3 regions of the Acidovorax sp. GW835-FHT14B10 genome follow, and region 1 is predicted to be linked to each of the others. Evidence: predicted binding sites of a transcription regulator. Region 1 holds the regulator's gene; each other region holds the start of a gene.

Evidence for each region. The regulator NrdR, encoded in region 1, represses ribonucleotide reductase genes. The targets are predictions, from matches to a motif close to CACNANATNTNGTG.
Region 2: a site for NrdR is predicted at 5,370-5,383, ahead of AC1Q5S_RS19145 (ribonucleoside-diphosphate reductase subunit alpha). Genes of this name have one in related genera too.
Region 3: a site for NrdR is predicted at 5,701-5,714, ahead of AC1Q5S_RS04885 (ribonucleoside triphosphate reductase). Genes of this name have one in related genera too.

What each region holds. Positions count from the first base shown of each region.
Region 1 is NZ_JBXAGC010000009.1:118,809-126,434, reverse strand. Features, by position in the region: gene AC1Q5S_RS09250 (alpha/beta fold hydrolase) at 1-496, opposite strand, end outside; gene AC1Q5S_RS09245 (O-acetylhomoserine aminocarboxypropyltransferase) at 496-1,806, opposite strand; gene AC1Q5S_RS09240 (CBS domain-containing protein) at 1,903-2,358, shown strand; gene aroC (chorismate synthase) at 2,488-3,585, shown strand; gene AC1Q5S_RS09230 (hypothetical protein) at 3,601-3,723, shown strand; partial or broken gene AC1Q5S_RS09225 (bifunctional metallophosphatase/5'-nucleotidase) at 3,701-4,935, shown strand; gene nrdR (transcriptional regulator NrdR) at 5,133-5,582, opposite strand; gene glyA (serine hydroxymethyltransferase) at 5,601-6,845, opposite strand; ZMP/ZTP riboswitch at 6,883-7,035, opposite strand; gene AC1Q5S_RS09210 (lytic transglycosylase domain-containing protein) at 7,088-7,626, opposite strand, start outside.
Region 2 is NZ_JBXAGC010000032.1:19,377-27,002, forward strand. Features, by position in the region: gene AC1Q5S_RS19130 (carbohydrate kinase family protein) at 1-10, shown strand, start outside; gene AC1Q5S_RS19135 (histone) at 233-829, opposite strand; gene AC1Q5S_RS19140 (ribonucleotide-diphosphate reductase subunit beta) at 1,014-2,210, opposite strand; gene AC1Q5S_RS19145 (ribonucleoside-diphosphate reductase subunit alpha) at 2,346-5,276, opposite strand; gene ampD (1,6-anhydro-N-acetylmuramyl-L-alanine amidase AmpD) at 5,645-6,265, opposite strand; gene AC1Q5S_RS19155 (sigma-54-dependent transcriptional regulator) at 6,249-7,626, opposite strand, start outside.
Region 3 is NZ_JBXAGC010000004.1:41,315-48,940, forward strand. Features, by position in the region: gene AC1Q5S_RS04855 (phosphoenolpyruvate carboxykinase (GTP)) at 1-269, opposite strand, end outside; gene queC (7-cyano-7-deazaguanine synthase QueC) at 569-1,273, opposite strand; gene AC1Q5S_RS04865 (hypothetical protein) at 1,347-1,493, opposite strand; gene AC1Q5S_RS04870 (threonine ammonia-lyase) at 1,571-2,770, opposite strand; gene AC1Q5S_RS04875 (acyl-CoA dehydrogenase family protein) at 2,948-4,615, opposite strand; gene AC1Q5S_RS04880 (glycine zipper family protein) at 4,748-5,449, opposite strand; gene AC1Q5S_RS04885 (ribonucleoside triphosphate reductase) at 5,747-7,626, shown strand, end outside.

The DNA.
Region 1 (7,626 bases):
ACACCCAGAAGCCCGCACCCGATGGCGGTGCCAGCGTGCTGCGCGAAAACACGTTGACCCTGCGCAGCGCCTTCTCGGGCGCATGCAACGCCGATTCGATGAGGGCGGGCGACACCTTCATGGGGTAGGCCGTGCCCACCAGCACCAGGTGGCTCACGCGCGGGCCCAGTTGGGCCGCCGCCTCCAGCGCAATCAGCGAGCCCCAGCTGTGGCCCGCCAGCGCGGCGCGTTCAATGCCCAGGGCGTCGAGCAGCGCCGCCACAAAGGCAGCGCCTTGCTCCACGCTGGCCGGTGCGTCGCCCCCGCTGCGGCAGTGGCCGGGCAAGTCCACGGCCAGCACGTTCCAGCCGTGGTGGGCCATGTAGCGGCTTTGCAGGGTCCACACGCTGTGGTCGTTGAGCACGCCGTGGATGAAGACCACCGTGGGCTTGGCCGCATCAAAAGCCTTGCCGCCGGTGTAGCAGTAGGTGGGGGCGCCGTTGACGTCGATGTACATCATGCACCTGCCTTTTCTGCGGCCTTGAGCGCGCGCTGGAGGTCGTCGATCAGGTCGTCGGCGTCTTCGAGGCCAATTGACAGCCGGATGGTGCCCTGGCTGATGCCCGCGTTGGCCAGGGCCTCGTCGCTCATGCGGAAATGCGTGGTGCTGGCCGGGTGGATCACCAGGCTGCGGCAGTCGCCCACGTTGGCCAGGTGGCTGAAGACCTTGAGGGTTTCGATGAACTTCTTGCCCTGCTCGCGGTTGCCCTTGAGGTCAAAGCTGAACACCGAGCCGGCGCCGCGCGGCAGCAGTTTTTGCGCCAGCGCGTGGCTGGGGTGTGACTCCAGCATGGGGTGGCCCACGTGGGCCACAAAGGGCTGCGCCGCCAGAAACTCCACCACCTTTTCGGTGTTGCGCATGTGCTGCTGCATGCGCAGGGGCAGGGTTTCGATGCCCTGCAGGATGAGCCAGGCCGTGTGCGGGCTCATGCAGGCGCCAAAGTCGCGCAGGCCCTCGCGGCGCGCGCGCAGCAAAAACGCGCCCACGGTGCTTTCCTCGGTGAACACCATGTTGTGAAAGCCGTCGTAGGGCTGCGTCAGCTCGGCAAATTTGCCGGCTGATTTCGGGCCGTCCCAGTCGAAGCTGCCACCATCCACGACGATGCCGCCGATGACGGTGCCGTGGCCCGAGAGGAACTTGGTGGCCGAGTGGTAGACCAGATCGGCGCCATGCTCGAACGGTTGGATGAGCCAGGGCGAGGTGAGGGTGGAGTCCACCAGCAGCGGCACGCCAGCCTCGTGGGCTATTGAAGACACGGTGGGGATGTCCAGCACCTCCAGGCCGGGGTTGCCCACGGTTTCGCCAAAGAACAGCTTGGTGTTGGGCCGCACGGCGGCGCGCCAGGCGTCGATGTCGCCGGGCTTTACAAAGGTGGTCTCGATGCCGAAGCGCGCCAGCGTGTAGTGCAGCAGGTTTTGCGAGCCGCCATACAGCGCGGTGCTGGCCACGATGTGGCTGCCCGCGCCCATCAGCGTGGCAATGGCCAGGTGCAGTGCGGCCTGGCCGCTGGCCACGGCGATCGAGCCCACGCCGCCTTCGAGCGCCGCCACGCGCTGCTCCAGCACGGCGTTGGTGGGGTTGCTGATGCGGCTGTACACATGGCCTGGGCGTTCGAGGTTGAACAGCGAGGCGGCATGGTCGCTCGATTCAAAGACGAACGAGGTGGTCAGGTGGATGGGCACGGCACGCGCGCCGGTGGCGGGGTCGGGTGCGGCGCCTGCATGCAGCGCCAGCGTGTCAAAGCCGGGGTCGGAGTAACCGGGCATCTTGTGTCTCCAAGGTTGTCAGATCAGCCGGGCATTGTGGGCTATATTTGCCGAGAACCAGCCTGTTGCGCCCAGCGCGTCCTCGGAGAGCACACCATGAAAGTCAGCGACATCCTTCGCGTCAAGGGAAACACCCTCTACACCGTGACACCCGACGAAACCATTGCCGTCGCCTTGAGCGTGATGGCGGAAAAAGACATAGGTTCGCTGGTGGTCATGGAGCTGGGCGACCTGGTGGGCATGCTCACCTTTCGCGAAGTGATCCAGGCCATGGTGCGCAACGGCGGCGGCGTCGGCAGCATGCTGGTGCGCTCGGCCATGGACGACCACCCCCTGACCTGCACGCTCGAAACCGACATGGACGAGGTGCGCCGCATGATGCTCGACCGCCACGCGCGCTACATGCCGGTGATGGACCGCAGGATGCTCATGGGCGTGATCAGTTTTTATGACGTGGCCAAGGCCGTGGTGGACGCCCAGAACTTCGAGAACAAGATGCTCAAGGCCTACATCCGCGACTGGCCGGACGAAGACGCGCGTCCGGCGGCTTGAGGCATTTTTGAATGAATTAAGGCTGCAGCGCTTGCTGGTCAAAAGTGCTTGCAGCTATTTTTTGAAAGCGATGGGGGTAACCGCCTGCATTGCGGGTGCAAGCACCGGGCTCTGGGATAATCCAGCGCCATGAGCGGCAACACCTTCGGCACCCTATTCGCAGTCACCAATTTTGGTGAATCCCACGGCCCGGCCATTGGCTGCGTGATCGACGGCTGCCCGCCCGGCATGCCGCTCGCCGAGGCCGACATCCAGGCCGACCTCGACCGGCGCCGCCCCGGCACCAGCCGCCACGTCACGCAGCGCAACGAGCCCGATGCGGTCGAAATCCTCTCGGGCGTGTACGAGGGCAAGACCACCGGCACACCGATCGCCCTGCTGATCCGCAACACCGACCAGCGCAGCAAGGACTACAGCAACATCGCCGAGAGCTTTCGCCCCGGCCATGCCGACTACACCTACTGGCACAAATACGGCATCCGCGACCCGCGCGGTGGTGGCCGCTCGTCAGCCCGCCTCACGGCGCCCACGGTGGCGGCCGGCGCGGTGGCCAAGAAGTGGCTGGCCCAGCAATATGGTGTGCAGTTTCGCGCCTGCATGACGCAGCTCGGTGAGCTGCCCATCCCGTTCGAAAGCTGGGCCCATGTGCAGGGCAACCCCTTCTTTGCGCCGGTGGCCGATGTGGCGCAGCTGGAAAACTACATGGACGCCTTGCGCAAGGCGGGCGATTCGTGCGGTGCCCGCATCCGCGTGCAGGCCACGGGCGTGCCGGTGGGCCTGGGCGAGCCGCTGTTCGACAAGCTCGATGCCGACATCGCCTACGCCATGATGGGGCTCAACGCGGTCAAGGGCGTGGAGATCGGCGCCGGCTTTGCCAGCGTGGCCCAGCGTGGCACCACGCATGGCGACTCCATGAGTCCAGAGGGATTTCGCAGCAACAACGCCGGCGGCGTGCTCGGGGGCATCAGCACTGGGCAGGACCTGGAAGTGAGCATTGCCATCAAGCCCACCAGCTCCATCATCAGCCCGCGCGAGTCGATCGACATCCACGGCCACAGCGCCGAGGTCATCACCAAGGGGCGCCACGACCCCTGCGTGGGCATCCGCGCCGCGCCCATTGCCGAGGCACTGCTGGCCCTGGTGGTGATGGACCACGCCCTGCGCCACCGCGCCCAGTGTGCCGATGTGGTGGCCAACGTACCACCCATCCGGGCTTCGTTGCTCTAAACCCGGATGCCCGCGATGGTGCGATGGCTACACCGCTGTGGCGCGGCAGTGGCCATGGCGGCGGGCCTGCTGGCGGGCTGTGCCGCGCTGGCCTCGGCGCCGCAGCACATCGACATCGGGGCTCAAGCGGTTTCATGAAGGGGGCGCCACGGTCACCGTGGGGTTCATCGGCCTCACCCTCCGGGCCATGCCCACCATGGTGTCGGCCGCCGGCGTGGCAGGCCTGCGGTTCGCGGACGAGGCCACCACCGCCAATGCACTGGTGCCGCAACTGAGGGCCCAGGGCGCCGATGTGATCGTGGTGGTGATTCACGAGGGCGGCGCCACCACGGCCGGCATCACCGAAACCAGCTGCGCGGGGCTGAGCGGCGACATCGTGCCCATCCTTGCGCGGCTCGATCCTGCCGTGGACGTGGTGGTTTCGGGCCACACCCACCGCGCCTATGTGTGCGACTACGCCAGCGTGAATCCGCAGCGCCCGTTTCTGCTGACCAGCGCCGGCCTGTACGGCGCGCTGGTCACCGACATTGCCCTGCGCGTGGACACCCGCACGCGGCGCGTGGTGCGCAAGACGGCGCGCCAGGTCATCGTGCAGGGCGAGGGGTTCACGGGGACCGCGCGGCCATGTGGGCGCCCAGCCGATGGCGCCGGTGTTTGCCGCCGACGCGGGGGTGCAGCAACTGATCGACACCTACCGTGCGGCGGCCGAGCCGCTGGCGCAGCGGCCCGTGGGGCAACTCACCGCGGCCGTCCTGCGGCAGCCCGGCCCTTCACTGGAGACACCGCTGGGCAACCTGACCGCCGATGCCCAGCTGGCCGCCACGCGAGGGTCCGAGCAGGGTGGGCGCAGATTTCCTTCATGAACCCCGGCGGCGTGCGCGCCGATCTGGTGCCCGACGAGCAAGGCCTGGTACGCTACGGGCAGCTGTTTGCCGTGCAGCCTTTTGGCAACCATCTGGTGGTCAAGGCCCTCACCGGGGCCAGTTGCGCACGGCGCTGGAGCAGCAGTTTCACAGCGGCACCAACACGCCCGCGTGGCCGCGCGTGCTGTCGGTGTCGGCCGGGTTTACCTATGCCTACGATCTTTCGCGGCCGGCCGGAGCACGCATCAGCCGCATGGTGCTGCATGGCCGGCCTTTGACCGATGAGGCCACCGTGCGCGTCGCCCTCAGCAACTATCTGGCCGGCGGCGGTGACAATTTCACGGTGTTCGCGCAGGCGCCTGCCCTGTGGAGTGGTGGCCAGGATCTGGACGCGCTGGAGGCTTATTTCCGCACCTATGGCCCCGTGGCGCCGCCGTCGGTGAACCGCATCACCCGCAGTGCGCAGGCCATGGAGTCCAATCCGTGAAAAGTGCCTCTGGCGCTTGCGTATCCAGCGTCAGGAGCTCTGTTTTTATAGTGAGTCGCCGTGTAAAAAGACGCGCTGCCCTGGTGCGGGCTGGCTCCGTGGTGGCGCCATCGATCCACGGTTTGCTATTTAAGTGCTGGCTGGTAGCGCCTGGTGCAGAAGCGCTTTGGACCCAAACGCTCTCAATCTGGCGCAATTTACTTGCGCACCTCATCGACCATCGCGCGGAAGTCGTCGATGTCCTCGAAGCTGCGGTACACGCTGGCAAAACGGATGTAGGCCACCTTGTCGAGCTTCTTCAATTCGCGCATGACCAGTTCACCAATGCGGCTGGAAAGCACTTCGCGCTGCCCCAGGTTGAGCAGCTTTTCCTCGATGCGCTCGATGGCGCTGTCGATCTGGGTGGTGCTCACGGGCCGCTTGCGCAGGGCCAGGTTGAACGAGGCGAGCAGCTTGCCGCGCTCGTACTCGATGCGGCGGCCGTCCTTCTTGACGATGGCCGGGAAGTTCACTTCCGGCCGCTCGTAGGTGGTGAAGCGCTTGTCACAGGCGCCGCACTGGCGCCTGCGGCGAATGAAGTCCCCGTCTTCCGACACCCGGGTCTCGACGACCTGGGTTTCCTGGTGGCTGCAGAAGGGGCACTTCATCGGAGCAGTGCGCCGGACTTAACCGTAGACCGGGAAACGGGCCGTCAACGCGTTGACCTTGGCGCGCACGGCGGCAATGTTGGCCTCGTCGCGCGGATTGTCCAGCACGTCGGCGATCAGGTGGGCCGTGGCGCGGGCTTCTTCTTCCTTGAAGCCGCGCGTGGTCATGGCAGGGGTGCCAATGCGCACACCGCTGGTCACCATCGGCTTTTCAGGGTCGTTGGGGATGGCGTTCTTGTTGATGGTCATGTGGGCTGCGCCCAGCACGGCCTCGGCTTCCTTGCCGGTGATGCCCTTGGCGCGCAGGTCCACCAGCATCACGTGGCTTTGGGTGCCGCCACTCACGATGCGCAGGCCGCGTGCGGTCAGCGTCTCGGCCACCACCTTGGCGTTCTTGGCGACCTGTTCCTGGTAGGCCTTGAACTCGGGCTGCAGCGCTTCCTTGAAGGCCACGGCCTTGGCAGCGATCACATGCATCAGCGGGCCGCCTTGCAGGCCGGGGAAGATGGCGCTGTTGATTGCCTTCTCATGCTGGGCCTTCATCAGGATGATGCCGCCACGCGGGCCGCGCAGGCTCTTGTGGGTGGTGGAAGTGACCACGTCGGCGTGCGGCACGGGGTTGGGGTACACGCCGGCGGCGATCAGGCCGGCGTAGTGGGCCATGTCCACCATGAAGATCGCGCCCACGTCCTTGGCCACCTTGGCGAAGCGGGCGAAGTCGATGTGCAGGCTGTAAGCCGAGGCACCGGCGATGATGAGCTTGGGCTTGGTTTCGTGGGCCTTCTTTTCCATCGCGTCGTAGTCGATGGCTTCGTTGGCATCGAGGCCGTAGGAGACCACGTTGAACCACTTGCCCGACATGTTCAGCGGCATGCCGTGTGTCAGGTGGCCGCCTTCGGCCAGGCTCATGCCCATGATGGTGTCGCCGGGCTTGAGGAAGGCCAGGAACACGGCCTCGTTGGCGGAGGCGCCGCAGTGCGGCTGCACGTTGGCGGCCTCGGCGCCGAAGATCTGCTTGACGCGGTCGATGGCCAGCTGCTCGGCCACGTCCACATGCTCGCAGCCACCGTAGTAGCGCTTGCCGGGGTAGCCTTCGGCGTACTTGTTGGTCAGCTGCGTGCCCTGCGCCCACATGACGGCGGGCGAGGCATAGTTTTCGCTGGCGATCAGCTCGATGTGCTCTTCCTGGCGCTTGTTTTCGGCCTGGATGGCGGCAAAGAGTTCGGGATCGGTTTGCTCGACAAGAGTTTTGCGGTCGTACATGGTATTGGCAGTCCTATGAACTTGTGTCCCTTGAAACAGGGGCTGCCCAGGCGAACGGCGGAACGCAGAAGGTTTTGAGCCTTTGCGGCACGCTCCCTAGTGGTTCGCAAGGGGCATGTCCTTGCTGGTTTCCACGTCAGCGGCGGCCCCCTGCGGGAAGCCGCGCCTATCGCCAGTCGCGTACGCCGCTAGTGTAGCCGACCAGCACCGGGCGCCTGCACTGGTCGCCTGGGGGCAGGGCCTTACAGCAGAGCGAGCTTGTCGCCAGCGGTTTCAGGCGCAGCGGCGGGCGCGGTGACGGGGACGGTGCGAGCCGGGGCCTGGGTTGACAGGGTGGCGGGCGGGTTCATGGGGGCAGAGCGTCCACCCGCGACCTGGCGCAAGCGGAAATGCTCGGCCAGCACCTTGGCGGCGTAGCCACCGTCATCCGGCAGATTGGCCGCGCCCACGTAGTAACGCAGTCCGCCTTCCACCGATCCGGCCCGCGCTATGCATTCCTGCAGCACCTTCACGCCCACGCGCAGGTTGGTGACCGGATCGAACGCCGCGAAATGGCCACCGAAGTTCTCGTACTTGTCGGTGTGGACCCGCGTCATGACCTGCATCAGACCCTGGGCGCCCACAGCGCTCTGGGCAAAGGGGTTGAAGCTCGATTCGATGGCCATGATGGCCAGGATCAGGGTCGGATCGATCTTGGTGCGGGCGCCGGTTTCATAGGCTTCGGCCACCAGCGCGCTCAGGGGCTCTGGCGCAACGCGGTACTTCTTGCTCAGCCAGTAAG
Region 2 (7,626 bases), on a different contig from region 1:
ACCCGCCTGATAGCACTTCTCCATCCGACGGCGGTGGTCACTTGGCTGGTTGCGTTGGGCATCCGTCTTTACTGCCAGCGCTGCGCCTTCGCGTTGGTGCCGAGTGGAAAAGTGGGCTGACCGGGCTGGTTGCCGAGATGCGTCTCCACTCTATCGATGGCGGGGGTACTATGGTTTGGGCATAAAAAAACCCGGTGCACAGGCACCGGGCTGGGCGCGGAGTGTACCGGGCTTACGGCTTCGTGCCGGTAGGGAAAGGCCAGGCTGCCTGGGGATTCAGTGTGGTTTGCGCAGCCGGCGCGGTAGCGGCGGTTTTCACGGCTTTCTTGGCTGGGGCAGCTTTCTTGGCTGGGGCTGCTGCCTTTGGGGCAGGTGCCGCAACTTTCTTGGCGGGAGCAGCTTTCTTCGCCGGTGCAGCCTTCTTGGCGGCCACTGCCTTCTTGGCGGGAGCAGCCTTCTTCGCCGGTGCAGCCTTCTTGGCGGCCACTACCTTCTTGGCGGGAGCGGCTTTCTTCGCAGGCGCAGCCTTCTTGGCAGCCACTACCTTCTTGGCGGGAGCGGCTTTCTTTGCCGGTGCAGCCTTCTTGGCGGCCACTACCTTCTTGGCGGGAGCGGCTTTCTTTGCAGGCGCAGCCTTCTTGGCGGCCACTGCCTTCTTGGCGGGAGCGGCTTTCTTCGCCGGTGCAGCCTTCTTGGCAGCCACTACCTTCTTGGCGGGAGCGGCTTTCTTCGCGGGCGCAGCCTTCTTGGCGGCCACTACCTTCTTGGCGGGGGCGGTTTTCTTCGCGGGCGCAGCCTTCTTGGCGGCCGGTTTTTTCGCAGTTGCCATCATGTTCTCCTTGGGTCAATTTGCAAAGAGCACTTCCTGTCTGCAGTGGACAGAAAGCGATCCATGGAGATGGGGCAGAACCCCATCCCCATGAACACGGGAACGCCCCGCACGGTGCCGCTTTGCGGCGCTGTGTGTGTTGGGCGTGGTGTAAGGATCCATGGTGGTGTGATGCGAAAAGGCGCTAGTCCCAGGACAGCGCACCACCGGACTGGTATTCAATAACCCGGGTCTCAAAGAAGTTGCGTTCCTTCTTCAAGTCGATCATCTCGCTCATCCACGGGAACGGATTTTCTTCATTGGGGAAGAGTGTTTCGAGCCCGATCTGCGTGGCACGGCGATTGGCGATGTAGCGCAGGTAGCCCTTGAACATGGAGGCGTTCATGCCCAGCACACCGCGCGGCATGGTGTCTTCGGCATAGCGATACTCCAGCTCGACCGCCTTGAGGAACAGCGCCTTGATCTCGGCTTTGAACTCCGCTGTCCACAGGTGGGGGTTTTCCAGCTTGAGCTGGTTGATCAGGTCGATGCCGAAGTTGCAGTGCATGGACTCGTCGCGCAGGATGTACTGGTACTGCTCGGCGGCACCGGTCATCTTGTTCTGGCGGCCCAGTGCGAGGATCTGTGTGAAGCCGACGTAGAAGAACAGGCCTTCCATCAGGCAGGCAAAAACGATCAGCGACTTGAGCAGGGTCTGGTCGGTTTCGGGTGTGCCGGTATGAAAGTTGGGGTCCATGATCGCCTCGATGAAGGGGATCAGGAATTCGTCCTTGTCGCGGATCGACTGGACTTCGTTGTAAGCGTTGAAGATCTCGCTCTCGTCCAGCCCCAGCGATTCCACGATGTACTGGTAGGCGTGGGTGTGGATGGCTTCTTCGAACGCCTGGCGCAGCAGGAACTGTCGGCACTCGGGTGCTGTGATGTGCCGGTAGGTGCCCAGCACGATGTTGTTGGCGGCCAGCGAGTCGGCGGTCACGAAGAAGCCGAGGTTGCGCTTGATGATGCGGCGCTCGTCATCGGTCAGGCCGTTCGGGTCCTTCCACAACGCGATGTCGCGCGTCATGTTCACCTCTTGTGGCATCCAGTGGTTGGCGCAGGTGGCCAGGTACTTTTCCCAGGCCCACTTGTACTTGAAGGGCACCAGCTGGTTGACGTCGGTCTGGCCGTTGATGATGCGCTTGTCTGCGGCGTTCACGCGGCGGTGTGCGGTCGCAGCGGTGGGCGCATGGGCACCACCGATGGCGGTGGTGGCAGTACCCGCGGTTGGCAGTGATGGGGGCTGGAAAGACAGAGGCGGTTGTCCCGCCAGGCGGTTGTTGTGCAGACCGCCGTCCAGTTGATTTTGCGATGAGGGCTTGACTTCTTCGTCCCAGGTCAACATAGATTTTCCAGTGTTCGGATTATGAAAGCAGTGCTGCGAAAAGGAAAGCACTGAAGCGTTGCGCAGCAAGGATTTGTTGCTTCACAGCACATGAGCAATGTCCCGGATGGGTCCGAGGCATTGCAGGTGAAGTCTTTACTGGCAGGCTTCGCAACCGGGATCGTCGATGGCGCAGAACTTGATGTCCGTAGCGGGCAGGGCGGCGGCCTGCTGAGAGGCCGCAGCGGCTGCGGCTTCCAGCGGGCTTGGCTTGGCTTGCGTGGCGGCTGAAACTGCCGATGCGCCGCTGTCGCTGCCCGACGAAACCGCGTTGAGCTGGCGTGTGTTCACGGTGCTCATCTCGACGTGCGTTGCGCTCTGTGTGCGCAGGTAGTACGTGGTCTTGAGGCCGCGCACCCAGGCGAGTTTGTAGGTGTCATCGAGCTTCTTGCCCGATGCGCCCGCCATGTAGATGTTCAGGCTCTGCGCCTGATCGATCCATTTCTGGCGGCGTGATGCGGCTTCCACCAGCCACTGCGGTTCAACTTCAAACGCGGTGGAGTACAGCGCCTTGATGTCCTGCGGCACGCGGTCGATGGGGTGCAGCGAGCCCTTGAAGTGCTTGAGGTCCATGATCATCACGTCGTCCCACAGACCCAGGCGCTTCAAGTCGCGCACCAGGCCGCCGTTGATGACGGTGAACTCGCCCGACAGGTTGGACTTGACCGACAGGTTGCCGAAAGAGGGCTCGATCGACGCGTCCACGCCGATGATGTTGGAGATCGTGGCGGTGGGGGCGATGGCGACGCAGTTGGAGTTGCGCATGCCGTCCTGTGCAATCTTCTTGCGCAGGGCATCCCAGTCCAGCGTGGACGAGCGGTCCACTTCCACATAGCCACCACGGGCCTGCGACAGCATGTCCAGCGTGTCGAACGGCAGGATGCCGCGATCCCACAGCGAGCCCTTGTAGCTGGAGTACTTGCCGCGCTCCCTGGCCAGCTCGGTCGATGCCCAGTAGGCGTAGTAGCAGATGGCTTCCATCGACTGGTCGGCGAATTCCACGGCTTCCTGCGATGCGTAGGGGATGCGCAGTTCGTACAGGCTGTCCTGGAAGGCCATCACACCCAGGCCGACCGGACGGTGGCGCAGGTTGGAGTCGCGGGCCTTCTTGACGGCGTAGTAGTTGATGTCGATGACGTTGTCGAGCATGCGCATGGCGACCGTGATGGTTTTCTTGAGCTTGTCGTGGTCGATCTGGCCGTTCTTCAGATGCTGCAGCAGGTTCACCGAGCCCAGGTTGCACACGGCGGTTTCGGTGTCGCTGGTGTTGAGCGTGATCTCGGTGCACAGGTTGGACGAGTGCACCACGCCAGCGTGTTGCTGGGGTGAGCGCACGTTGCAGGCATCCTTGAACGTGATCCAGGGATGACCGGTCTCGAACAGCATGGTCAGGATCTTGCGCCACAGATCGGTGGCCTGTACCGTCCTGGCGGGTTGGATCTCGCCGCGTGCGGCCTTTTCTTCATAGGCCACGTAGGCTTTCTCGAACGCGGCACCAAACAGGTCGTGCAGGTCGGGCACGTTGGAGGGCGAGAACAGCGTCCAGGTGCCCTTTTCCATCACACGGCGCATGAACAGGTCGGGGATCCAGTTGGCCGTGTTCATGTCGTGCGTGCGGCGGCGGTCATCGCCAGTGTTCTTGCGCAGCTCCAGGAACTCCTCGATATCCAGGTGCCAGGTCTCCAGGTAGGTGCAGACCGCGCCCTTGCGCTTGCCGCCCTGGTTCACCGCCACGGCCGTGTCGTTGACCACCTTGAGGAAGGGCACCACGCCCTGCGACTCGCCGTTGGTGCCCTTGATGTGGCTGCCCAGGGCGCGCACGCGGGTCCAGTCGTTGCCCAGGCCGCCGGCGAACTTGGACAGCAGGGCGTTTTCCTTGATCGACTCATAGATGCCGTCCAGGTCATCGGGCACCGTGGTCAGGTAGCAGGAGGACAGCTGTGAGCGCAGCGTGCCGCTGTTGAACAGCGTGGGCGTGCTGGACATGAAGTCGAAGCTGGAGAGGATTTCGTAGAACTCGATGGCGCGGGCTTCGCGGTCGATCTCGTTCAGGGACAGGCCCATGGCCACGCGCATGAAGAACGCCTGGGGCAGCTCGATGCGGCTCTTGCGCACGTGCAGGAAATAGCGGTCGTACAGGGTCTGCAGACCGAGGTAATCGAACTTCAGGTCGCGCTCGGCCTTGAGCGCGGCCCCCAGGCGCTGCAGGTCGTACTGCAGCAGGCGTTCATCAAGCAGGTCGTTTTCCACCCCCTTCTTGATGAACTGGGGGAAATAGTCCACATAGCTCTGCGCCATTTCGCTCTGGGCGACGTCTTTGCCCAGGACTTCCCGCACGATGGTGTGCAGCAGCAGGCGTGCCGTGGCGTAGGTGTAGTCCGGATCCTTCTCGATCAGGGTGCGCGCAGCGAGGATGGAGGCCTTGTACACCTCTTCCATCGGAACCCCGTCGTACAGGTTGCGCATGGTTTCCACCACGATGGGCTGCGCGGAGACATCTGCGCCGAGGCCGATACAGGCGGATTCGATCAGTGACTGCAGGCGGGCCAGGTCCAGAACAACGCGTTCGCCGCTGTCGAGCACATGCAGCTGGGGCGCCGCAGGCGTCTGCTCTTCGCTTTGCCGGGAGCGCTCCTGGGTGCGGCGTTCGCGATAGAGCACATAGGCCCGTGCAATTTCATGGTGGCCACTGCGCATGAGGCCCAGTTCCACTTGGTCCTGGACGTCTTCTATGTGGAAGGTGCCGCCGCCAGGACGCGAGCGCATCAGCGCGCGGGTCACATTCTGGGTCAGCGTATCCACCACTTCGCGCACGCTGGCCGATGCAGCGCCCTGCGTGCCATGCACCGCCAGGAAGGCTTTCATCATGGCGACGGCGATCTTTTGCGGTTCGAACGGGACGACCGCGCCGTTGCGCCGGATGATCTGGTAATGCGTCAGCACGTTGGCGGATGCGCCACTGTGTGCTGGCTGCGCTTGCGGGGTGGCTGCGAGGGCGGCGACGGGGGTGTTCAAAGCAGCTTGCATGGGTATCCTCTTCTGTGGGCTGTCTGGGATGGGCTGACGGGCTGGAAATGCTGCCGCGCTGCCCGGATGGGGCACGGCGTTCAATCTGTTGCACACTAGCTATGGTGTGTTGATAGTGTTCAGGACACTACCGGTAGTGTACAGCCGGGAAAACCCTTCTCGCCTGAAACCATCCGTGGTGCGGTTGTTCGGCAGGGTGTTGACAAGTACGGAGAGCCGCGTATCGCCGACATTTCATGACTCAGATCAAGCAATGTCGGGCCGTACAGGCGGTTTTTCGGTAGCAGCCCGCATGGGCATTGCGTCCGATTTTTTTCACTTTGTCGTGAGCGCGTTGCAAGGAGTGATGCTTGCTCGCGACAGCCGCATCATGGGCCGGGGGGCGGTGCGTTGCGAGTGCCGATCGGAAACCGGGCGGGAGGCCACGCAAGCAGGTTCTGCAGCCGTGGCCAGTCAAATCCGGGTCCCGGGTCCTGTTTGCGTCCAGGCGCGATGTGTTCGTGTCCCGCCACATGGGCAATGGGGTAGCGCTCCTGGATGTCGGCGCACAGACGGGCCAGCACCTCGTATTGCGCCGGCTCAAAGGTCTGCCCTTCCAGTCCCTCCAGCTCGATGCCAATGGAGTCGTCGTTGCATTGGGGGCGTCCACGGTAACTGGATTGGCCGGCATGCCAGGCGCGCTGGTCGCAGTCCACAAATTGCCAGAGGGTGCCGTCACGCGCTATGAAAAAGTGCGAAGACACCTGCAGCCCCCGGATGCTTTGAAAGTAGGGGTGGGCGTCCCAGTCCAGCGTGTTGGCAAACAGCCGTTGCACCGCCCCGTTGCCATAGTGTCCTGGCGGAAGGCTGATGGAGTGGACCACGATCAGGTCCACGGCGGCGGCGCCGGGGCGCGGGCCAAAATTGGGCGACGGCTGCCGGAGGGCGTCCCGATGCCAGCCCGCGTTCCACAAGTCCGGGGCAGGAGACCCGTCAGGCAAGGTCGTCATGCACGTCGTTGTCGTTCGGCGCGGCAATGTTCAAGCGGGCGATGCGGTAGCGGATCTGGCGCAGGCTGATGCCCAGCCGCGCCGCCGTGGCAGTCCGGTTGAAGTTGGCCTCACGCAGTGCGCGCACCAGGATCTCCCGCTCCTGCTGGTCCAGCCAGGCCTGAAGATCACTGGGCAGCGGGGTGGAGGGGGCCGGCCCGCTCGCCGTCGGCGTGTCCGGCGGCATTGGAGCGGCGGGCGCTGGTGAGGCGGGGTGGAGCGGCTGGTTGCCGAAGGCCTCGGCCGTGGACGGGGCGCATTCCACATGCAGTTCTTCCCCGTCACTCAGTGCCACGGCCCGGTGCAGCAGGTTTTCCAGCTCGCGCACATTGCCGGTGAGGGGGTAGCTGGCGATGGTGCTCAGCGCTCGCTCCGTGAGCATCGGAGGCTGGATGCCTGATTCGTGCGCAATGCGGGTCAGCAAGGCAGTGCACAAGGCGGGCAGGTCCTCCCGACGCTCGCGCAGCGGCGGAATGACGATCTCGATCACGTTCAGACGGTAATACAGGTCCTGGCGGAACCGGCCCGACAGCACATCGGCAGCAAGGTCCCGGTGGGTGGCACTCACGATGCGCACGTCCACGGTTTCCTCCTGGGTCGAGCCCAGGGGGCGCACGCTGCGTTCCTGGATGGCGCGCAGCAGTTTCGATTGCATCGCCAAGGGCAGATCGCCAATTTCGTCCAGAAACAGTGTGCCGCCACGTGCGGCCTGGAAGTAGCCGTCGCGATCCTGGCTGGCCCCGGTGTAAGAGCCTTTGCGGGCGCCGAAAAATTCGGCTTCGAGCAGGTTTTCGGGGATGGCACCGCAATTGACGGCGATGAGAGGGCCTTCAGCGCGCTGGCTGCTGGCGTGCAGCGCCTGGGCCACCAGTTCCTTGCCCGTGCCAGACTCGCCATGGATCAGCACCGGGGCCATGCTGCGGGCCACCTTGGCGATGCGCTGCTTGACATGGCGAATGGCCTGCGATTCGCCCACGATGCGGTCCATCGCACCCCCGGTGCCAACGGGTTCGGCCGTGCTGCCCGTGCGTCCGGCGTTGCGGCTGGAGCGTGGCGCGGGAACACCCCCCGTTCCCTGCACGGCCGAAGCCACCACCGAGCGGAACTGTTTCAGGTCTACCGGCTTCGTCAGGTAATCGAACGCGCCCGAACGCAGTGCTTCCACCGCATTTTCCGCGGACCCGTAAGCCGTCATGACCACGCAGCGCTCCCGGCGCTGCTGGTCGCGCAGGTCCCGCAGCAATTCCATGCCAAAGCCGTCGGGCAGGCGCATGTCGGTGATGACGGCGTCAAACCGCAGGTCTTTGAGTTGCTGGCGCGCC
Region 3 (7,626 bases), on a different contig from region 1:
TAGGTGCGGTCTTCCACGCGGGCCACGTCCGACGGGTCGGAGCAGGCCAGGAAGCTGCCGGGGCGCTTGGCCGGGTTGAGCTTCTTGAAGGTGCCGGCATCGACCAGCTGCTGGCACAGGCGGTCGTACTCTTCCTTGGAACCGTCGCACCAGTAGATGGAATCGGGCTTGCACAGGACGGCCATGTCGGCCACCCAGGCCAGCAGGCGGGCGTTCTTGACGTAAGCGGGGGCGTTGAGATTCAGGCCCTGCATCGTGGGTGCGTTCATCGGGGAGCTTCCTAAGTTGAAAAACAGTTTTTTCAAAGGAAGCGGACCTGGTGGATCGCGGCGAGGCCTGGCGCAGTTGCGGATGCTGAGCGCTGCCTTTGAAAAAACGGCTGAGGTGCTCAGTCGGCGGGCGGGTGCATGGTGAATCCCCACGGGGTGGAGGCTATGCCACGGAATCCGCGGGTCGGCTGGGATGACGATTCTATGAATCTGCAGCCGATTTGTCTGTCAGCCACGGGCCAAAATCATGCAAAAAAAGCATGAGGTTATGCGTGAATGTGGCTCGGATGGCCGCGAGTTCACGTCTGCGAGGCCTGCCAGCGCTCATACCCGGCCTTGCGCAGGGCGCAGGCCGGGCAGGCGCCGCAGCCGTAGCCCCAGGCGTGGCGCGTGTCGCGCACACCGTGGTAGCAGGTGTGGGATTGCTCCAGAATGATGTCCACCAGTGCCTGCCCGCCCAGGGTGCGGGCCAGTTGCCAGGTGTCGGCCTTGTCCAGCCACATCAGCGGCGTCTCGAAGGTGAAGCGCTGTCCCATGCCCAGCGACACGGCCACCTGCAGGGCCTTCAGGGTGTCGTCGCGGCAATCCGGGTAGCCCGAGAAATCGGTCTCGCACATGCCGCCCACCAGCGTGTGCAGTCCGCGCCGGTAGCCCACGGCGGCGGCGAGCTGGAAGAACAGCAGGTTGCGCCCCGGCACGAAGGTGTTGGGCAGGCCAGCGGCATCCATCACGATTTCCGTCTCGCGCGTCAGTGCCGTGTCGCTGATCTGGCCCAGCACGGACAGATCGATCATGTGGTCTTCGCCCAGCCGTTCGCGCCACTGCGGAAAACCTGTGCGCAGGGCGGCCAGCACCGCGTGGCGCGCCTGCAGTTCCACCTGGTGGCGCTGGCCGTAGTCGAAGCCGATGGTTTCGACATGGGCGAAATGCTCCAGCGCCCAGGCCAGGCAGGTGGTGGAGTCCTGTCCGCCAGAGAAAAGTACGAGGGCGTGTCCGGATCGCATGGGCGGCATCTTTCGGCAAGGGGGCGTAAAAAAACCCCGCGCTGCGGGGTTCGTGGCGGATGCGGCGTGTGCCTCAGGCCATGTTCACGGCAATGAAGGCCAGCAGAAAAATCATGATGGCGCCTACCACGGGCAACACCACGGGAATCAGCGGGACAACATTTTCCACGGCGTCGGCCGAGTGCGCTTCGGGGGCGTGCGAGGTGTTGTGGTCAGACATGGCAAGAACTCCAAAGGGCGTAGAACTGCTGCGATTCTAGCTGCAGCGCCGAAGATCGCGGTGTCCACGGCGTCGCGTCACATCAGCGCGGCTTCCATGCCGGCCGCGCGCAACGCCTCCAGCACCTGGGCCACATGGGGCTGGCCGCGGGTCTGCAGCACCAGCTCGATCTCCACGTTCTGCGCGGCCAGCATGGTGAAGGCCCGCTGGTGGTGCACCTCCTCGATGTTGGCGCCTGCGTCCGCCACGGTGGCGGTGATGCGCGCCAGCACGCCTGGAATGTCGCGCGCACTGACCTTGATGCGCGCCAGCCTTCCAGAGCGCACCATGCCACGCTCGATGATGGCGGCCAGCAGCAGCGGGTCGATGTTGCCGCCGCACAGCACCAGCCCCACCTTCTTGCCGGCAAAGCGCTCGGGGTGGCGCAGCAGCGCGGCCAGGCCGGCTGCGCCCGCACCTTCCACCAGGGTCTTCTCGATTTCCAGCAGCATCAGCACGGCCTGCTCGATGTCGCCCTCGTCCACCAGCACCAGGTCGTCCACCAGGCGCTTGACGACTTCCTGGGTGAGGGTGCCGGGTGTGCCCACGGCAATGCCCTCGGCGATGGTGGAGGTGCCCTGCGGGTGGTGCGTGCCCTTGATGGCATTGACCATGGCCGGAAAGCGCGCGGTCTGCACGCCGATGATCTCGATGTCCGGGCGCAGCGCCTTGGCGGCGGTGGCCACGCCGGCGATCAGCCCGCCGCCGCCCACGGCAATGACCAGGGTGTCGAGATCGGGCACGGCCTGCAGCATTTCCAGCGCGAGCGTGCCCTGGCCGGCGGCCACGGCTTCGTCATCGTAGGGGTGCACGAACACCAGCCCCTCGGTGTCGGCAAGATGGTAGGCATGGGCGCGCGCCTCTTCCAGCGTGTCGCCGTGCAGCACCACCTCGGCGCCAAAGCCGCGCGTGCGCTCCACCTTCACGCCGGGCGTGAAGCGCGGCATGACGATCACGGCGCGCAAGCCCATGCGCTGCGCGTGGTAGGCCACGCCCTGCGCATGGTTGCCCGCGCTCATGGCCACGACGCCGCGCGCGCGCTCGGCCGGGGTGAGCAGCGTGAGCTTGTTGCAGGCGCCGCGCTCCTTGAAGGAAGCGGTGAACTGCAGGTTCTCGAACTTCAGGAAAACCTGGGCGCCGACGATGTCCGACAGCGTGCGCGATTCAACGCACGGTGTGTCGAGCACCTGGCCCTGCAGCCGGGTGGCCGCATCGCGAATGTCTTGAATGGAAAGCATGGCCGCCATTGTGGGGGCAGCAGCACGCGCCGGGAAAGCGCTCCATGTGGTGCAGTGATGAAATTTCATCCATAGCTGCCAGCGCTGATGCATAAAACGGTTGCCGCCGATTGTTCCCACGCGCATCCCGGAGCACTTGCGCTGGCGTCGCTGCAAGCGCCTGCGGAGAATGGGGCCTCAGGCCGGAAAAGCGCGCGCCAGTACCGCGGCCACGTCCACCGCCCGGGTGTCGATGGCCCCCACCACCCGGCCCGCGCCTGCGCTGCCCAGCCGTGTGGCCATGAAACCATCGGCCACCGCTGCCGGCGCATGGCGGCGCAGCAGGCAGGCCTGGGCCACCAGCACCAGGCGCTGCACCAGCACGCGGCCCAGGGCTTCGCGCTGTTCGGGCGGCGTGGCCAGCAGGCTGCGCAGCGCCTGCAGCTCGGCCTGCAAAAGCGGCTCGCCCGCAGCGGCTGCCGCCAGTTCGGCCAGCAAGGCCATGGCGGCCTCGGGCGCGCGGCCGATGGCGCGCAGCACATCCAGGCACATCACGTTGCCCGAGCCCTCCCAGATGGAGTTGACCGGCGCCTCGCGGAACAGGCGGGCCATCACGCTGCTGTCCACATAGCCGTTGCCGCCAAACACTTCCATGGCTTCGCCGGTCAGCTCCACCGCGCGCTTGCAGACCCAGAACTTGGCGGCGGGCGTCATCACGCGCTTCCAGGCGCGCTGCACGGGGCTGTCGTCACGCTCGAAGGCCTCGGCCAGCCGCATGGCCAGCACCAGCGCGGCCTCGCTTTCCAGCGCCAGGTCGGCCAGCACAGCGCGCATCAGTGGCTGCTCGGCCAGGCGCCTGCCAAAGGCCTGGCGCTGGCGGGCGTAGGCCAGGGCCTGCACGGTGGCCTGGCGCAGGATGGCGGCGCTGCCCAGAACGCAGTTCAGCCGGGTGGTGGTGGCCATCTCGATGATGGTGGGGATGCCGCGTCCTTCCTCGCCCATCAGGATGCCCCAGGCATCCTCGAACTCGACCTCGCTGCTTGCATTGCTGCGGTTGCCAACCTTGTCCTTGAGGCGCTGCACGATCACCGCGTTCTTGCTGCCGTCAGGCCGCCAGCGCGGCACGAAGAAGCAGGCATGGCCGCCCTCGGCCGTGCGTGCCACCACCAGGTGCGCATCGCACATGGGCGCCGAGAAAAACCATTTGTGGCCGCGCAGCAGGTATTCGCCACCGCGCCCGCCTGCGCCGGTACCCGAACGCAACGGCGTGGCCAGCGTGGTGTTGGCGCGCACATCCGAGCCGCCCTGCTTTTCGGTCATGCCCATGCCCAGCCAGATCGCGCGTTTCTGCGCCAGCGGCACATCGCGCGCGTCGTAGTCGTTGCTGAACAGCGGGGCCTGCAGCTGCGCCCACAGCGCAGGCTCTTTCTGCAGCACCGGAATGCTCGCCGTGGTCATGGTGGCCGGGCACAGCGTGCCCTGCTCCACCTGGCCATGCAGATAAAAACCCGCCGCCCAGGCGGCCCAGCGGCCGGGCTGTGCGTCGCGGAACGGCAGGGCGACCAGGCCTTGCCCGCGGTACAAGGCCATGAGTGCGTGCCAGCTCGGGTGGAACTCCACGCTGTCGATGCGCCGCCCGCGCGGGTCAAAGCCGTGCAGCGCGGGTGTGTGGCGGTTCGCCGCCTCGGCCAGGCGCCAGGTTTCCTGCGCGCCCAGCTGCTGGCCGTAGGCCAACAGCTGCGGCCGCGCCCAGAGCGCGCCCGCACGCTCCAGCGCTTCGCCCAGGGCCGCGTCAGTGCCGAGCAGGTTGAAATCGGCCAGTTCGTCGAACTGGTTGAAAACCTCGTGCGTGCTCCTGGCGGTCATGTGTGGGCCTCTTTCGTCTCCCTTCGGGCGGCCACCATGATGTCCGGAAAAAAATGGCCAGGCAAGGTGCACGGGGGCGTGCGGGGCGTGTGCGGAATATGGTGATGGTTCTTGGGTTGCACACCACGCACTTCAGCGCAACACCCTGCAATGGCCGAACTCGCAGCGGATCGCCAGCGCATCGCCGTTGGCGCAGGCCACGCTGTAGGTCTCGAACCCCGGGCCCTTGGCCGCCAGCGCGGCCAGCGGCTGTTCACTGCACGATTGGCTGCGCGCCAGGCGCTCGGCGCTGAAGGCGTCGGTGCCGACCCGGCGGGGCGGTGCCTGTGCGGGCGTGGGCGCGGGGCGCCATGGCCCCGGTCGGGGTGCGGCCACCATCGATCCGTGCCCCCGGGCCGCCATGCAGGCGGCCTCGGTGCGCTGGCGCCGCTCCAGCGCCTGCAGCCCCTGCGTTGCGCCCAGCACGCCGCCCACGGCGGCCCAGTCGCGCACCGTGTCGTGCCCGTAGCCCAGGCCCCACACCAGCGCAGCCGTCACCAGCGCGCCCTGCACCAGGCCGTCCAGCGTTTCGGCCACTACGCCCACCTGGGCGGCGTGCTGCCTGCAATCGTCCAGGTCGGTGCCGTAGCGGGCGCTGGCACTGTCGTCGGGCGCCAGCCGGGCCGTCCGGTCTGAACCCTGTGTGGCGCAGCCCGCGAGCACCAGGGCCACGAGGCCGGCGCACAGTCCTGGCCGCAGCGCTGGCAGGTGGTTTCTGCCGCGCCTTGGTCGTGGACCCCGGTCCGTTGGAGCGGTGATGGCGGCCGGGGTGCCGGGGCGGTGCGAGGTGGTCATGTCGTAGGTCAACGCCAGGGCTGAGTGGCAGTGGTTGCATCCAGAGGTCGTGCCAAGGAGCCAGTATGTACCAGCGCCCGCGCGACTCCATCGCGCAGCCGACCGGCCATGGCCACGGGCTGCAGACGGTCTTGCTCCAGGCGCAGCACGCGACGGTTCCGCGGCGGTGGAACGCGCTTTTTTATGGTTCTGACCACCCCCACTGTTTGTGCTTCATCAAACTATAGGTAGTGTTTGATGGGTATCGTACACACCATAGGTAGTGTTTTAACCCCCCTTGACGGATTGTGAGAACCCATGGCCTCCACCCTTGTCACCTTGCCCCGTGAAGTCGTTTTGCGCAGCGGGCAGCGCGTTCCTTTTGACGCGGAACGCATCCGTGCCGCACTCGCCAGCGCCGGGCAGGCTGCGGGCGAATATGGCGCCGAAGAGGCTGCACTGCTCACCGCGCAGGTCACCAAGGTGCTGATCCACCGATTCCATGGCGAGGCGCCCACGGTGGAGCAGATCCAGGACGTGGCCGAGCAGACCCTCATCGCCGCCAACCACTTGGCCACGGCGCGCGCCTACATCGTCTACCGCGAGCAGCACGCCACCTTGCGCGCTGACAGGCAGACGCTGGTGGATGTGGAAAGCTCCATCAACGAATACCTCACCCGCGCCGACTGGCGCGTGAACGCCAACGCCAACCAGGGCTATTCGCTCGGCGGCCTGATCCTCAACGTGGCGGGCAAGGTCACGGCCAACTACTGGCTCTCGCATGTCTACACGCCCGAGATTGGCGCGGCGCATCGTGAGGGCGATCTCCACATCCACGACCTCGACATGCTCAGCGGCTACTGCGCGGGCTGGTCGCTGCGCACGCTGCTCCATGAAGGGCTCAACGGCGTGCCGGGCAAGGTCGAAGCCGGGCCGCCCAGGCACATGTCGTCCGCCGTAGGGCAGATCGTCAACTTTCTGGGCACGCTGCAGAACGAATGGGCGGGTGCGCAGGCGTTCTCGTCCTTCGATACCTACATGGCGCCCTATGTGCGCGCCGATGCCATGGACTACGCTGCTGTGCGCCAGTGCATCCAGGAGCTGGTCTACAACCTCAACGTGCCTTCGCGCTGGGGCACGCAGACGCCGTTCACCAACCTCACCTTCGACTGGATCTGCCCCGACGATCTGCGCGAGCAGGTGCCGGTGATTGCGGGCAAGGAGATGCCGTTCAGCTATGGCGAGCTGCAGGCGGAGATGGACCTCATCAACCGCGCTTACATCGACGTCATGACCACGGGCGACGCCAAGGGCCGCGTGTTCACCTTTCCCATCCCCACGTACAACATCACCAAGGACTTTCCGTGGGAGAGCGAGAACGCGCAGCTGCTGTTCGAGATGACGGCCAAGTACGGCCTGCCGTACTTCCAGAACTTCATCAATTCCGAGCTGGAGCCGAACATGGTGCGCTCCATGTGCTGCCGCCTGCAGCTCGACCTGCGCGAATTGCTCAAGCGCGGCAACGGCCTGTTCGGCAGCGCCGAGCAGACGGGCAGCCTGGGCGTGGTCACCATCAACTGCGCGCGTCTCGGCTACCTGCACGCAGGCGACGAGACGGCATTGTTCGCCGCGCTCGACCGCCTTCTGGACCTGGGCAAGCAAAGCCTGGAGACCAAGCGCAAGCTCATCCAGCGCCTCATGGACCAGGGCCTGTTCCCCTACACCAAACGCTACCTGGGCACGCTGCGCAACCACTTCTCCACCCTGGGCGTGAACGGCATCAACGAGATGGTGCGCAACTTCACGGGTGACGCGCACGACATCACCAGCGAGCGCGGCCACGCGCTGGCGGTGCGCCTGCTCGACCATGTGCGCGCGCGCATGACCGCCTTCCAGGAAGAAACCGGACACCTCTACAACCTGGAAGCCACGCCGGCCGAAGGCACCACCTACCGCTTCGCCAAGGAAGACAAGAAACGCTGGCCCGCCATCGTGCAGGCCGGCACCGAAGATCGGCCTTATTACACGAACTCATCGCAGTTGCCCGTGGGCTGGACGGACGACCCGTTCGAGGCCCTGGCACGCCAGGAAGTGCTGCAGTCCAAATACACCGGCGGCACCGTGCTGCACCTGTACATGGGCGAGCGCTTGTCGAGCGGCGCTGCCTGCCGCGACCTGGTCAAGCGCTCGCTCACGCG